2 linked regions of the Tahibacter amnicola genome follow. The protein of the gene in region 2 interacts with the protein of the main gene of each other region in a pairwise test. Links are inferred from orthologs where the notes say so. Each region holds a gene or a part of one and is shown on either strand. Other genes may lie near its edges. The genes, in order: ftsZ and N4264_RS24320.

Evidence for each region.
Region 1: the proteins of N4264_RS24320 (region 2) and ftsZ interact in binary tests that used the Bacillus subtilis proteins (3 or more experiments, as listed by UniProt). The link is inferred for Tahibacter amnicola from one-to-one orthologs.

Annotation. Positions count from the first base shown.
Region 1 is NZ_CP104694.1:5,994,177-6,001,756, forward strand. What follows is about bases 3,728-6,676. They hold ftsZ (cell division protein FtsZ), read right to left. Parts: upstream 5,817-6,676; coding sequence 4,638-5,816; downstream 3,728-4,637. Other genes in these bases: lpxC (UDP-3-O-acyl-N-acetylglucosamine deacetylase), read right to left, coding at 3,728-4,316; ftsA (cell division protein FtsA), read right to left, coding at 6,115-6,676. In the rest of the region: preprotein translocase subunit SecA, read right to left, coding at 1-1,677; N4264_RS23690 (M23 family metallopeptidase), read right to left, coding at 1,925-2,863; N4264_RS23695 (DciA family protein), read left to right, coding at 2,862-3,347; more of lpxC, read right to left, coding at 3,405-3,727; more of ftsA, read right to left, coding at 6,677-7,350; N4264_RS23715 (cell division protein FtsQ/DivIB), read right to left, coding at 7,354-7,580. UniProt on the Bacillus subtilis protein: Essential cell division protein that forms a contractile ring structure (Z ring) at the future cell division site. The regulation of the ring assembly controls the timing and the location of cell division.
Region 2 is NZ_CP104694.1:6,135,012-6,142,465, forward strand. The notes cover bases 2,606-5,428. They hold N4264_RS24320 (MGDG synthase family glycosyltransferase), read left to right. Parts: upstream 2,606-3,363; coding sequence 3,364-4,494; downstream 4,495-5,428. Other genes in these bases: N4264_RS24315 (MFS transporter), read left to right, coding at 2,606-3,294; N4264_RS24325 (gamma-glutamyl-gamma-aminobutyrate hydrolase family protein), read left to right, coding at 4,517-5,305; N4264_RS24330 (PEP-utilizing enzyme), read left to right, coding at 5,418-5,428. Also shown: N4264_RS24310 (tetratricopeptide repeat protein), read right to left, coding at 1-1,242; more of N4264_RS24315, read left to right, coding at 1,405-2,605; more of N4264_RS24330, read left to right, coding at 5,429-7,454. UniProt on the Bacillus subtilis protein: Processive glucosyltransferase involved in the biosynthesis of both the bilayer- and non-bilayer-forming membrane glucolipids.

The sequences.
Region 1 (7,580 bases), 140 kb from region 2 along the record:
TTCGTGCCGCTCCGTGCCGACGATGTGCAGACCGCCCGCGGCCAGCACTTCGTCGTGACGCTTTTTCCATTCGGCCTTCACGCGATCGCGCTCGGCCTGCGGAGCGTCTTCCGGCAGCAGCGCCAGCTCCGCTTCCAGGCTTCCGCCCAGAACGATGTCGGTACCGCGACCGGCCATGTTGGTGGCAATCGTCACCGCGCCCGGACGGCCGGCCTGGGCCACGATGTGCGCCTCGCGCTCGTGCTGCTTGGCGTTGAGCACCTCGTGCGGCACGCCTTCCTTCTGCAGCATCTTGGAGAGGAATTCAGACGCTTCGATCGAGGCCGTACCGACCAGGACCGGCTGCTTGCGCTTCTGGCACTCGCGGATGTCTTCGACGATCGCCTGCCACTTCGGCGCCTGCTTGAGGAACACCAGATCCGGGGAGTCCTTGCGGACCATCGGGCGGTGCGTCGGGATCACGACGCACTCCAGGCCGTAGACCTGCTGGAATTCGTAGGCTTCCGTGTCCGCCGTGCCGGTCATGCCGGACAGCTTCTTGTACATGCGGAAGTAGTTCTGGAAGGTAATCGTGGCGAGCGTCTGGTTCTCGCGCTGGATCGGCACGCCTTCCTTGGCTTCGACCGCCTGGTGCAGGCCATCGGACCAGCGCCGGCCGGCCAGCGTACGCCCGGTGAACTCATCGACGATGATCACCTCGCCGTCGCGCACGATGTAGTCAACATCGCGCTGGTACAGCGCGTTGGCACGCAGCGCGGCATTGAGGTGGTGCACCACGATCAGGTGCTTGGAGTCGTAGAGGGCTTCGTCTTCCCCGACGATGCCTTCCTTGCGCAGCAGCTGTTCGGCGTGCTCCATGCCATCTTCCGACAGGTGCACCTGCTTCTGCTTTTCGTCAACCCAGTAGTCGCCTTCGCCGTCTTCCTTTTCCTGGCGCGTCAGCTTGGGAACGATGCGGTTGATCCGCACGTACAGCTGCGGCGACTCCTCCGACGGGCCGGAGATGATCAGCGGCGTACGGGCCTCGTCGATCAGGATGGAGTCGACTTCGTCGACGATGGCGTAGTTGAGGCCGCGCTGGTAGCGCTGCTCCTTCGACGTGGCCATGTTGTCGCGCAGGTAGTCGAAGCCGAACTCATTGTTCGTGCCGTAGGTGATGTCGCACTGGTACGCAGCCGCCTTGTCCTCGTAGGGCATCCCCGGATACACCACGCCGGTGCTCAGGCCGAGGAAGGTATACAGCTTGCCCATCCAGCCCGAGTCGCGCTTGGCGAGGTAGTCGTTCACCGTGACGACGTGGACGCCCTTGCCGTCCAGCGCATTGAGATACACCGCCAGCGTACCGACCAGGGTCTTGCCTTCGCCGGTGCGCATTTCCGCGATGCGGCCGGAGTGCAGCACCATGCCGCCAATCAGCTGGACGTCGTAGTGGCGCAGGCCGAGCACGCGGGTCGAGGCCTCGCGGCAGACGGCGAAGGCTTCCGGCAGGAGCTGGTCGAGCGTCTGTCCTTCCTGCAAGCGCTTCTTGAACTCGTCGGTCTTGCCCTTGAGCTCGGCATCGGAAAGGGCCTTCATCGCCGGCTCAAGCGCGTTGATCTGCGCCACGTTCTTATTGAGCTGGCGCAGAACGCGTTCGTTTCGGCTGCCGAAAAGGCTCGTCATCAGACGGTTGAACATGGAAATCCAGTCGCTCAGAAAAGGTGAAAGCACCCGCGCGGTCGCATGAGACCCCGCCGGGACGCTCGGGAAGACCGACGATGATAAGCCGCCAGCCGTGTTCGGAAAAGGATGGTGGGTCGCCGGTGGGCCGATTCAAGTGGCCGGGGCGTCGCGCGTGCCAGGACGGCAGAGGCAGGATGGGCCGCGGCTCGACCGGCCGGCGGCCAGACCGGACCGTCTGTCGACGGCCCGGCCGGAACGTGGATCAACCTTTGCGCTGGCTACGCACGTACGCGATGGGATTGACCGCGCGACCGTTGAGCCAGACTTCAAAATGCACATGAGAACCGGTGGACCGGCCCGTCGAACCGACCTTGGCAATCACGTCGCCTACGCGGACGCGCTGGCCGACTGCGGCGATATTGCGCGAATTGTGGGCATAACGCGTCATGTAGCCGTTGCCGTGGTCGACCTCGACCACATTGCCGTAGCCCGGGCGCTGGCCGGACCAGCTCACTACACCCTCGGCGACCGAGTGGATGTCCGCCCCGGCGGCGGCGTCGAAGTCGATACCGGAATGGAAGGCACTGGCGCCGCTGAACGGGTCGGGGCGGCCACCAAAATACGAGGAGATATAGCCGGATTCGACCGGCATGCCGCTGGGCAGGAGATCCGACTCGACCTTGCGGTCCAGCAACAGGTTTTCGAGGACTTCCAGCTGGGCCTGCTGACGCGAGAAGCGGTCACGCAGTTCGTCGATGGAGCCTTCCAGGGCGGGTGCGCTGGCGTGGCCGATCGGCAGGTTTTCTTCCGGGCCACCGACGCTGGGCGCTTCGGCGAAATTGAACTCTCCGTCGTCGAGCTTGCCGGCACGGGTAAGGCGTTCGCCCAGGGCGTTGAGCCGGGTCGCGTGGGCCTGCAGCTCGCCCAGCTTGACCGCCAGCGCATCGAGATCGCGCTGCGTCTTGATCTTGACCTGCTCGAGTTCCTTGAGCTGCGTGGCCGTGGCGTCACGCAGATCCTGCACTTCTGCCAGGGCGCGGCTCTTCGGGCCGGCGATGGTATAGGCCACGCTCACGCCGAGCAGGGCACAGGCAATCGCGGCGGTGCCGAGTGCCGCGGCACACTTGATTCGGGTCCGCCAGCAGCCGAGATCGATAGATTTCGGTACGGCGTGCGGCTTCGCGACGATTATGATGTTCATGCCCAATTCGTTCTGCCTGGTTTCCGTGATGCAAGCAAAAAAACCCGCTTCCGCACGACGCTCCACGGATGGCCTGAAAGCCATCGGGGAGACGTCCCCTGTCGCTGCCCTCATCGAGCGCGCGCGAGCACTGGAAGCGCTGGATCTTCGATTGCGCCTGACACTTCCCCCGGCCATCCGCCCGCATTGCTGCCTGGCCGACGCCCGTTCCGGTCGTGTTGTTTTTCTGGCGAACACCTCGACGTGGGCGGCGAAGCTTCGGCTTCACCAGGCGCCCATCCTTGCCGAGGCGCAAAAAGCGCTGGGCAAGCCGTTCAAGACATTCACCGTCAAAGTGGCACCCTTGCCGTCCGTTCCCCCGGAACCGTCAAGGCGGAAGCCGCTTTCCCGCACCACTGCCGAGCATCTGAGCAAGGCGGCGGTCACACTGGCAGACCCGGAATTACGGGCCCTATTTCTACGTATGGCATCCCTTGCCGAGTAGTTTTTGTTTCCTTTACGTACCAGAACCCTGCGGCGTGGCTGCCGCCGCAGGTGACTCCTACAGCGCCTGGGCAGGGTGGGCGTAGGAAATCGGCGCTGTGGCAGGATCGTCGAAGCAGACTTCCTCCCACGCCGATACATCGGCAAGCAGCGTACGAAGCAGCTGGTTGTTCAATTGGTGTCCCGACTTGTGGCCGTAGAACGCGCCAATAAGGCTGTGTCCGAGCAGATACAGGTCGCCGATCGCGTCGAGGATCTTGTGTTTGACGAATTCGTCCTCGTAGCGCAGACCGTCTTCGTTGAGCACCCGATAATCGTCGAGGACGATGGCGTTGTCCATCGACCCACCGAGAACCAGGTTCCGTTCCCGCAACATTTCGATGTCGCGCATAAACCCGAAGGTACGGGCACGCGAGACTTCCTTCACAAAAGAGGTGGTCGAGAAGTCGATCTCGGCGACCGACGTCTTCTTGGTGAAGATCGGATGGTTGAAATCGATGGAGAAGCCGACCTTGAAGCCGTCGAACGGCTCGAAGCGGGCCCACTTGTCGCCATCCTGGACCTTGACCGGCTTCTTGATGCGGATGAACCGCTTGGCCTTGGACTGTTCTTCAATCCCTGCCGACTGGAGCAGGAAGACGAACGGACCGGCACTGCCGTCCATGATGGGCACTTCCGACGCCGACAGATCGACATAGGCGTTGTCGATGCCCAGTCCCGCCATCGCGGACAGCAGATGTTCGACTGTCGATACGCGTGTCGTTCCCTTGGTCAGGGTGCTGGACAGGCTGGTGTCACCGACATTCTCGGCACGGGCATGGATTTCCACGGGATCGGTCAGGTCGACCCGGCGGAAAACAATGCCGGTGTCCACCGCCGCCGGACGAAGGGTCATGTAGACCTTTTCGCCGGTGTGGATGCCTACGCCCGTCGCTCGAATGACGTTCTTGAGCGTGCGTTGTCTGATCATTCTTTAGAGGTCCCCTGGGGCAGGAGCCAACAAAACGGTCCGGATGCTAGCACAGGGCTTTATGACAGAAAAGCAAAACGACGCGCCAGGCCCACAATCTGTTGCGTCAACGCAACACTACCTGTGACTTAGGGCACAAAAAAGGCGGTGTGCAGACCGCACACCGCCCACCAAAGGACAGAGTCAGGACGATGACGGCGCCTGTCGCCATCGCCGCGTTTTTGCGTTTTCCACGCCCGGCCGTCACGGACACGGTGCCGGCCGCATCCGGGAGGATGCGGGTCGGGGCACTCGCCGCCGGCGGCTGGAGCCGTGGTTCGATCAGTCCGCCTGGCGACGCAGGAAGGCCGGGATATCCAGGTAGTCCATGGCCGGTTCCGCAGCCGTCTGCGTTTCCGCCATCGTCACGTGGCGGGCCGCGGGACCGGCCACACGTGTCGCGGGCTGCTGCGCGTAGTCGACCACTTCGTTGCCGGTGCCGGTACGCAGCACCAGGCGCGGACGCACCGCCGCTTCTTCCTTGCGCACCACCTGCCGGGCGGCCGCACGGTTGAGGCCCGTCGCCACGACCGTCACGCGCACTTCGTCCTGGAGTTCCGGATCAAGCGCGGTGCCGATGACGACCGTGGCGTCCTCGCTGGCAAATCCGTGGATGACCTGGCCAATCTCGTCGAACTCGCGCATCGTGAGGTTCGGGCCGGCCGTGACGTTCACCAGGATGCCGCAGGCCCCGGCGAGGTTGACGTCTTCCAGCAGGGGGTTGTTGATCGCTGCTTCCGCGGCCGCGACCGCACGGTCGTCACCGCGCGCCGCGCCAGTGCCCATCATCGCCATGCCCATCTCGGACATGACCGTGCGCACGTCGGCGAAGTCGACGTTGATCAGGCCCGGGCGCGTAATCAGATCCGCAATGCCCTGCACCGCGCCCAGCAGCACGTCGTTGGCCTGCTTGAACGCTGACAGCAAGGTCACGTCGCGCCCGAGCACCGTCAGCAGCTTTTCGTTCGGCACGGTGATCAGCGAGTCGACGTGCTGACTCAGATCCTCGATGCCCTTGAGCGCCACCTGCATGCGCCGGCGGCCTTCGAACGGGAAGGGCTTGGTCACCACCGCGACCGTCAGGATGCCCATTTCCTTGGCCAGCTGCGCCACCACGGGCGCGGCGCCCGTGCCAGTACCACCGCCCATGCCGGCGGTGATGAAGACCATGTCCGCACCCTGCAGCATCTCCACGATGCGCTCGCGGTCTTCCAGGGCGGCCTGGCGGCCGACTTCCGGATTCGCGCCGGCCCCCAGGCCCTTGGTCACGTTGCCGCCCAGCTGCAGCGCCAGCTTCGCGCCGCTGTTCTTGATCGCCTGGGCGTCCGTGTTGGCACAGACAAAATCCACGCCCTCGACGTGCTGTTGAACCATGTGCGCCACGGCATTGCCACCGCCGCCGCCCACGCCGATCACCTTGATCACCGCATTGGGTGCCAGTCGTTCTACGAGTTCAAACATGTCTCCCATCCTCCGGTGTTATTACGAGCTAATGGTTCGCGCCGCGCGGAACACGTGTTCCACCGACGCCACGGAGAACAGGCGCGTTCTCCGGTTGCCGGACGTCTCATCCGGCTCCACGGCCTCCTGCCGTGGCCTTTCCGACCCTTGCCGGCCCAGCCGGCTCCTTCCGCTCGTTCAGGGGCGAACGGAAGCGACGTCCCTGCCTGGTCCCACACTTCACCGGCTCCCTGCCCTTTCCGGTCGTCCTGACCCTGCTCTTCCAGCGCCGCGCTGATGCGCGTCGCCGATAACGTCTTCAGAAATTGCCCTTGAACCAGTTCATCACCTTGCCCCACAGGCCACCGACCCGCGCCACTCCCGCGCCCGCCGGCCGACGCACGGCTTCGCGGCCCGCGCCGTACAGCAGCAAGCCGACGCCACTGGCGTGAATCTGGTTGGAAACGACATCAGCCAGGCCGCTGACGTGCTGCGGCACGCCCAGGCGTACCGGCATGTGGAACAGCTCTTCGGCGAGCTCGACGACGCCTTCCATCTTGGCGCCGCCGCCGGTCAGCACGATGCCGGCGCGGGTCAGCTCCTCCAGGCCCGAGCGGCGCAGCTCCGCCTGGGCCATCTCGAAGATTTCCTCGTAGCGCGGCTGCACGGCTTCGGCCAGGGTCTGGCGCGCGAGCCGCCGCGGCGGACGGTCGCCCACGCTGGGCACCTGGATGGTTTCCTCCGCCGTCGCCAGCTGCGCGAGGGCGCACGCGTAGCGGATCTTGATCTCTTCGGCATTCGCCGTCGGCGTGCGCACGAACTGGGCGATATCGTTGGTGACCTGGTCGCCACCGATCGGCAGCACCGCCGTGTGACGGATCGCGCCCTGGGTGTAGATCGCCATGTCGGTGGTGCCCGCGCCGATGTCGACCAGGCATACGCCCAGCTCGCGCTCGTCGGAAGTGAGCACCGCACGCGCGGAGGCAATGGCCGAGGGCACCAGCTCGTCGACGGTCAGCCCGCAGCGCTGGATCGACTTCATGATGTTCTGCGCCGCGCTCGCCGCACCGGTGACCAGGTGCACATTGGCCTCCAGGCGCACGCCGGACATGCCGACGGGACGACGGATCCCTTCCTGGCCGTCGATCAGATACTCCTGCGGCTCCTTGTAGAGCACCCACCGGTCGCCCGGTATCGCCAGCGCGCTGGCCGCGTTGAGTACGGCATCCAGGTCGGCCGGGGTGACCTCCTTGTCACGGATCGGCGCCGTGCCGTGCGAGTTCTCATCTTTTATATGGCTGCCGGAAATCGACGCGTAGACCGAGCGAATCTCGCAGCCGGCCATCAGCTCGGCTTCCTCGATCGCGCGCTGGATCGACTGCACCGTCGATTCGATATCCACCACCACGCCGCGCTTGAGCCCGCGCGAGGCATGCGAGCCGACGCCAATGATCTCCACCGGCTCGCCCGGCTGGAATTCGCCGACGATGGCCACCGTCTTGGACGTGCCGATGTCCAGGCCGACGATCAACGATTTCTCGCTCTTGCGATTCATGGGTCAGGCGTCTCCCGCGGGGCTGAGCGTCACCGCCGGCGGCGGTGCGGCATCGGGCCACTTCATGGCGAAACCATTGCTGTAGCGAAGGTCGGCGTACTCGAACGCGCCGGGATTGAGCGCAGCCACGCGTGGATAGATGTCAACGAAACGGCTGAGGCGCTCCTGCACCTGCTCGCGACCGACCACCACGCGCGCGCCGCTGTCGAGCACCAGCGTCCAGCTGCCGC
Region 2 (7,454 bases):
CCGCAGGCCCGCGTCCACATCCTTGAGCGCGTCCGCACACTTTCCGGCGAGTACCTGAGCAGCCGCGAGCCGGTTGTAATTCTCCAGACGCTCGGCATCAATGACGGTCAGCTGCCGGTACTGCTCGATTGCCTGGGCGTACTGCCCCTTGCGCATCCAGTGGTTGCCCAGGAGCAGCCGCGGTTCGGCGAGCTTGGGATCGGCCTTGATGACCTTCTCGTAGTCGGCACGGGCAGCGTCCTCGTTACCGGCGGTCTCGGCAATCACGCCGCGGGTCAGCACCGGCAGTGCGTCATCCGGCGCGGCCTTGATCGCCGCGTCCGCCCGTGCGCGGGCGGCATCGAGGTTCCCGGCCATGGCTTCGATCCGGGCGTACATGCCCAGAATGCCGACGTTGCCCGGCTTCTCTTGCAGGGCGCGATCCAGGTGCTGGCGCGCGACGGCGTACTGGCCGGCATTGGCGAAGAACGTTGCCAGGGCAATCGGATCTTCCGTGGGCTTGGGGCCGGTACGCGAAAAGCCGACCGCGAGCGGATCGGCCAGGCGCGGCGGCGTCTGCCCGGCCTTCTGACGCGCGGCGGCCGCGCCCGCAGCGTCGCCCTTGGCCTGCAGCGCGTCGGCGAGCGGGCCGTACAGCTTGTTCGCATTCGGATCGAGCTTGAGCGCCTCGGTGTACGCGACCACGGCGTCGGCCGGACGGTTCTGTTTGAGGGCCACTTCGCCGCGCAGGGCGTAGAGCTTGGGCTCGGTCTTGGCGATGCCGATGCCCTCGTCGACGAGCTGGCCGGCCCGGGCCACCTCGCCCTGCGCCAACAAGGCCGTGACCAACGCGACGCGGATCGGAAGGTACTTCTTGTCGACGGCGAAGGCTTTCTCGAAATAGTCCCTGGCAACGGCGGCCTGATTGCGCTGGCTGGCCAGCACGCCCTGCACGTAGATCCAGCGGCCGTCTTCCGGCGCCACGGCGTTGGCATTGAACAGCGCCACCTCGGCGATCTCCGGGTACCCCGCCCGGGCATAGTCGCCGGCAATCAGGGCATAGGCCTCGGCCAGCGGCGGGCCGATCAGGGTCTTGCGGGCCGTCTCGAACGCCTCGCGTGTCTTCTGGAGCGTCTCGGCCTGGGCCTTGTCCAGCCGGGACAGATCCGGTTGCGGCAACGGCTTGATGACGCCGGCCGCAAACGCCGAGGCAGCACAGCCCAGCGCCAGGGCACAGGCAAGGGCAAGTCGGATGCGATTCATGGGACTCCGGTACCGCCGCGCGGTGATGGCAGAAAAGGCGAAGTGTAAGGGCTGGGCCTGAACGATGGCGTGCGCCGGCCGCCGGGGCGAAAAGTTCGCCGCGCCGGCCCAGTGCGCCATCGGGCTCTGGTAGATTCCGGCACGTCCTCCCAGGTATCGCCTATGTCCGGCAAGAATCAATTCTCCCTGCTGCGGTCGCGTCGTTTCGGCCCGTTCTTCTGGACCCAGGCACTCGGGGCCTTCAACGACAACGTCTTCAAGAACGCGCTGGTCAGCCTGATCGTTTTCCAGGTGGCCACCACGTCATCGGCGCAGAGCAACATCTACACGAACGTCGCCGCCGCGCTCTTCATCCTGCCCTTCCTGCTGTTCTCGGCCACCAGCGGCCAGCTTTCCGACAAATTCGACAAGGCACGCATCGCCCAGCTGGTCAAGGTGATGGAGCTGGCGATCATGCTCGTCGGCCTGGTCGGCTTCGTCCTGCACAGCATTCCGCTGCTCCTGGCAATGCTTTTCATGATGGGCCTGCATTCGACCCTGTTCGGCCCGCTCAAATACGGATTGCTGCCGCAGGTTCTGCAGAAGGATGAACTGGTCGGCGGCAATGGTCTGATCGAGATGGCCACGTTCATGGCCATCCTGGTCGGGCAGATCCTGGGCAATGTGTTGATCGATACACCCGTCTACGGGCCGTGGCTCGTCGGCGCGGCAACGATTGCGATCGCCCTCGTCGGCGTGGCCACTTCGCGCGCCATGCCGAAGGTCGACGCCCCGGATCCGGGCCTGGTCATCAACTGGAATCCCTTCACCGAAACCTGGCGCAACCTCGGGCAGATCCGCGGCAATCGCGCGGTGTTCCTGTCCTGCCTGGGGATCTCCTGGTTCTGGTTTTTCGGTTCCGTGTTCATCACCCAGCTGCCCAACTACGCCAAGTTCGTGCTCGGCGGAACGAACACCGTCTACACCTTCCTGCTCACGCTTTTCTCGCTGGGCATCGCGACCGGCTCGCTGCTGTGCGAACGCATGTCGGGCCACAAGGTGGAAATCGGACTCGTCCCGTTCGGCTCGATCGGCATGACGCTGTTCGGCGCCGACCTGTACTTTGCGCACCCGACCCTGGCCACCACGCAGGGCCTTGGCATCGCGGCGGTGCTGGCGACGCCGGGTATCTGGCGCGTCATCGTCGACCTGGTGCTGATGGCCGTATTTGCGGGTTTCTTCATCGTGCCGCTGTTCGCGCTGATCCAGACGCGCTCGGATCCGGCGCGCCGCTCGCGCGTCATCGCCGCCAATAACATCCTCAATGCGCTGTTCATGGTGGTGGCGGCCGGCCTCTCGGCCGTGCTGCTCAACGTGGCCGGCCTGAGCATCCCGCAATTGCTCCTGGCTACTGCGCTGATGAACGCCGTGGTCGCCATCTATATCTACACCCTGGTGCCCGAGTTCCTGATGCGTTTCCTGACCTGGATCCTGGTCAACACGCTCTACCGCATCAAACTGGAAGGCCTGCAGCGCATTCCCGACGAAGGACCGGCGCTGCTGGTCTGCAACCACGTCAGCTACATGGACGCGCTGATCATTGGCGGCAGCGTGCGCCGGCCGGTACGTTTCGTGATGTACTATAAAATATTCAATATTCCACTTCTCAGCTTCATCTTCCGCACGGCCAAGGCGATTCCGATTGCCGGTGCCAGGGAGAATCCGGACTTGCTGGAGAAAGCATTCGACGCCGTCGACCAGGCGCTCGCCGAAGGCGAGGTGGTGTGCATCTTCCCCGAGGGAGCGCTGACCAAAGATGGCGAGATAGCCCCGTTCCGCGGCGGCGTGGAACGCATCCTGGCGCGCCGCCCGGTGCCGGTCGTCCCGCTGGCGCTGCGCGGCCTGTGGGGCTCGGTATTCAGCCGTCGCGATACACGGCTGGGCCGCTCGCGCCTGCCGCGCCGGTTCTGGTCACGCATTGGCCTGGCCGCGGACGAACCCGTGCCGGCGGATGCGGCCAACGCGGCGCACCTGGAGCAGCGTGTTCGCGCCCTGCGCGGCAGCTGGGCCTGAGGGTGAGGGTCACCCTGTCTACCACCTTGGCCGGCCGCGCAGACCGGGTCGGCGCCGATTGGAAACGCCATGCCGCCTGAGTCATCCCGCATCCTGTTTCTGAGTGTTTCGGCCGGCGCCGGTCACGGCCGTGCGGCCGAGGCGCTGCGCGTGGTCGCCGAGAAACGACACGGTGCCCAGACCCGGCACTGGGACGTGATGGATCACGTGCCGTCCACGTTCAAGAAGCTGTATACGGAATACTATCTTCGCCTTGTGGATAAGTTCCCGGCGATCTGGGCGCAGATCTACCGCATCACCGACCAGACGCCGCCCGATGCCACGATGGCACGCCTGCGCCGCGCCATCGAGCGCCTCAACGCCCGCTCGCTGCGTCTGGCGATCGAGGAATTCGCGCCGCACGCGATCGTCTGCACGCACTTCCTTCCGGCCGAACTGCTCCAGCGCGAGCGGCGCCGCGGCCGTCTGGCCACGCCCACCTTCGTGCAGGTCACGGATTTCGACCTCCATTCGCTGTGGGTCGTGCCGGAACTGGACGGCTACTTCGCGGCCAGCGACGAGGTCGCCTACCGCATGCGGGCCCGCGGTCTGCCGGCCGATCGCGTGCACGTGACCGGCATTCCAATCATGCCCGTGTTCTCGCAGCCGCATCTGCGCGCCGAATGCGCACGCGAGTACCGGCTCAATCCGGATCTTCCCACCCTGCTGCTCATGGGCGGCGGCGCCGGCGTGGGCGCGCTCGACGAGGCCGCGGAAAAACTGCTGCATATCGAGCGCGATTTCCAGCTCGTGGCCCTGGCGGGAAAGAACGCGGCGATGCTCGACCGCCTGTCGCAACTGGCCGGCCGGTATCCGGGCAAGCTCATTCCCCAGGGCTACACGAACCGGATCGAGCGGCTGATGGGCGCTGCGGATCTTGCGATCAGCAAGCCGGGGGGACTCACCACGTCCGAGTGCCTGGCGATGGGATTGCCGATGATCGTGTTCTCGCCCATTCCGGGGCAGGAGGAGCGCAACTGCGACTACCTGCTCGAACACGGCGCCGCACTCAAGGCTGTCGACGCCGTCGCCCTGGAATACCGTGTGCGCAAGCTGCTGGAGAACCGTGCGGCGCTCACGCGTATGCGCGACCGGGCCAAGACACTGGGCAAGCCCGCCGCCGCAGTCGCGGTGATGGAACAGGTCGTCGCGGGCCTGTGATCGTTTTCGCCCGGACCATGACGTGAGTTCGCCTGGACACCCACTGCGCGTCGGCATCACGGCGCGACTGGTGACCGGCGACCCGGCGGCGGGCGGCGCCCGGCGCAAGGATATGCTCGCCGCCGAACGCGACCTCATTGACGCGATTGCCCGCGCCGGCGCCTTGCCGCTGATCCTGCCGTGGACGCGCGAAGGCCAGTTGCCCATCGCCGCGATCGTCGAGGGCATCGATGCGCTGGTCCTGCAGGGTGGCGCCGATGTTGCGCCGGAATCCTATGCCCAGGCCCCACTGCGATCCGAATGGACGGGCGATGCGACACGCGATGCGTTCGAGCTGCAGCTGCTGCGCGGCGCCGTCGCGCACGGCCTGCCCGTGCTCGGCATCTGCCGCGGATGCCAGCTCATCAACGTCGCCTACGGCGGTACCCTGTTCCAGGATCTGGCGCAGTTGCGCGCGCGCAGCCGCTGTCACTCGCAGCCATTGATCTACGAGCGTCATCACCACGCGGTTGCACTGGCCGCTGGCGGCTTGCTGGAATCGCTGTACGGCCGGCAACAGGGCGGCGTCGTGTCCGCGCATCACCAGGGCATCGACCGTCTTGGCGATGGTTTGAAGCCGGAAGCGTGGTGCGCCGAGGATGGCCTGGTGGAAGCGGTTCGTGCCGAATCGGGCTGGGTGCTGGGTCTGCAATGGCATCCGGAATTCCGTGCACCGGTCGCCGATGCACTCGATTTCGCGCCGTTAATGGACACTTTTTTAGCCGCGGCAATGGGGAAGTGGTCTTTGACCCCGGCTGCATCCGCGCCGTAAGCTCCAGCGCCGGAAACCTTACCGATTTATCCATTTTCTGCGGCACAGGGGCATGCCGCTGTACCAACCCGGTGCGTCCCGACCACAGGGAACGCCGTAGCCATCGACGCTTATGTCCCCGCCCGTTGTACTCGTCGACACCTGCCCTGCCCTGTCACTACCGCGCGATATCACGTGGTCGGGAAAGGGGCGTACGCTGCTCCAGCTGGCGCCACGTCTGCGCGCCAGTCGTGTACCACCCAGCCTGTGCGTGGGATGGCAAACCTGGCGCGAGCACCGCAGTGCCACGATCGCGCGCATTGCCCGTCATTTCGGCCGGGGCGCCCTGGCGATCCGCAGTTCCTCTGCGGCAGAAGACCTGGCAAGCGCCTCCCAGGCCGGGCGCTACACCTCCCGCCTCGGCGTATGCGCCGGCGACGCGTCCGCGCTTGGGGCCGCCATCGACGCAGTCTTTGGCAGCTACGATTCGCGCAGCACCAATGACGAGGTCCTGATCCAGCCGCTGGTCACCTCACGCCTGGCGGCCGTTGTCGCCAGTCACGCGATCGAGGACGGCGCGTCCTACTACGTTTTCAGCCTGGTCGAAGGGCCACGGACTGATTCGGTCACCCGCGGCGATGTTCCGGTGCGAACCGTGTATCTTGCCCGGGAAGCACCGACCGCCGACGATCCGGATATCGCGCGTCTGCACGCGGCCATCGGGGAGCTGGAACGTCTTTGCCCCGCAGGTCCGATCGAGGCGGAGATGGTGATCGACGGCGACGCCGTCGTCCTCCTGCAGGTGCGCCCCGTCATCGCGCCGCCGTTGCCGGACCCGACGGCCGCGCGGCGCCGCCGGCGCCAGCTCAATCTGGCGCGCAAGTCGCTGTGCGAGCCCGATCCCCATTGCCTGGGTGAAAGGCGCGTGCTGGCGCTGATGCCGGACTGGAATCCGGCCGAGCTGCTGGGCGCGCATCCACGCCCACTGGCATTGGGACTGTTTGGCGAGCTGATCGGCCGCTCCGCCTGGCGTAGCGCCCGTGCCGCGTTCGGCTACCGGATGCTGGCGGATACTCCGTTGCTGCTGCCTTTTGGCGGCCGCCCGTATGTCGACGTCAGGGCCAGCGCCAATTCGCTGCTTCCGGCCAGCATCGATACGGTTACCGCCGCCGCGCTGGTTGATGCATGGCAGGAACGCCTGCTGCGGCGCCCCGAACTGCACGACAAATACGAATTCACCGTCGCACAGACCTGTGTCGACTTCCAGTTCGATGCCGATCATGCGATCCGCTACGCCGGACTGCTCGGCCGCGAGCGCCTGGCCCGCTACCGCGCGGCGCTTGCCACGGTCAGCGCCCGCTGTGTGGACGCCACCGCGCTACAGCATTCTGATCACCGCTTTGCGCAGCTGCGCCGCGCCGTTTCTGCGCCGGAAATGCATCCACTGGCGCTGATCCGCGCTGCCACGGCGCTGGGCGCGCTGCCGTTCGCGTCGGTTGCCCGCCAGGCGTTTGTGTTCGAGGCGCTGATGCGCTCGGCGGTGGCGCGCGGCGCATTGAGCGAATCGCGACTGCTGATGCTGCAGCAATCCTGCGCCACGGCCACGCGCGATTTCCTGACGGCTGGCCGCGACGAGCAGATGGCCCAATTCGGGTTTCTGCGTGCCGGCACTTTCGAGATCACCACGCCGCCACTGGCCGAGCTGGGCGTGGAAGCGCCTGCTGCCGGGCTGCATCAGGCACCGCCTTTTGAACTGACGGGCAACGAGGCGGGTGCACTTCAGAAATTGCTGCGCGAAGCGGGCTATCACCTGTCGGCCGGCGAGCTGATCAAACGCTATCAACAGGCGCGGCAAGGTCGCGAACGCGGCAAATACGCCTTGTCGCACGCGGTCTCGGTGTTGCTCGAAGCAATCGTGCGGGCGGGCGCACGGATCGGCCTGGATCGCGAATCCCTCAGCTGGCTCACACCGCATGCCTTCGCGCATGCCCTCGCCGGCGTGGACTGCACCGCGCAGATCACCCACGCGCGCGAGCAGCATCGCGTGGACGCTCTGCTGCGGCTGCCACCGGTACTTGACCCCACCCGCTCGCTCGACAGCGTCACCGTGGATGCGGGCGCGCCCAGCTTCGTCGGCAACGGCCGCGGTACCGGGCGTGTGGTGCGGGTT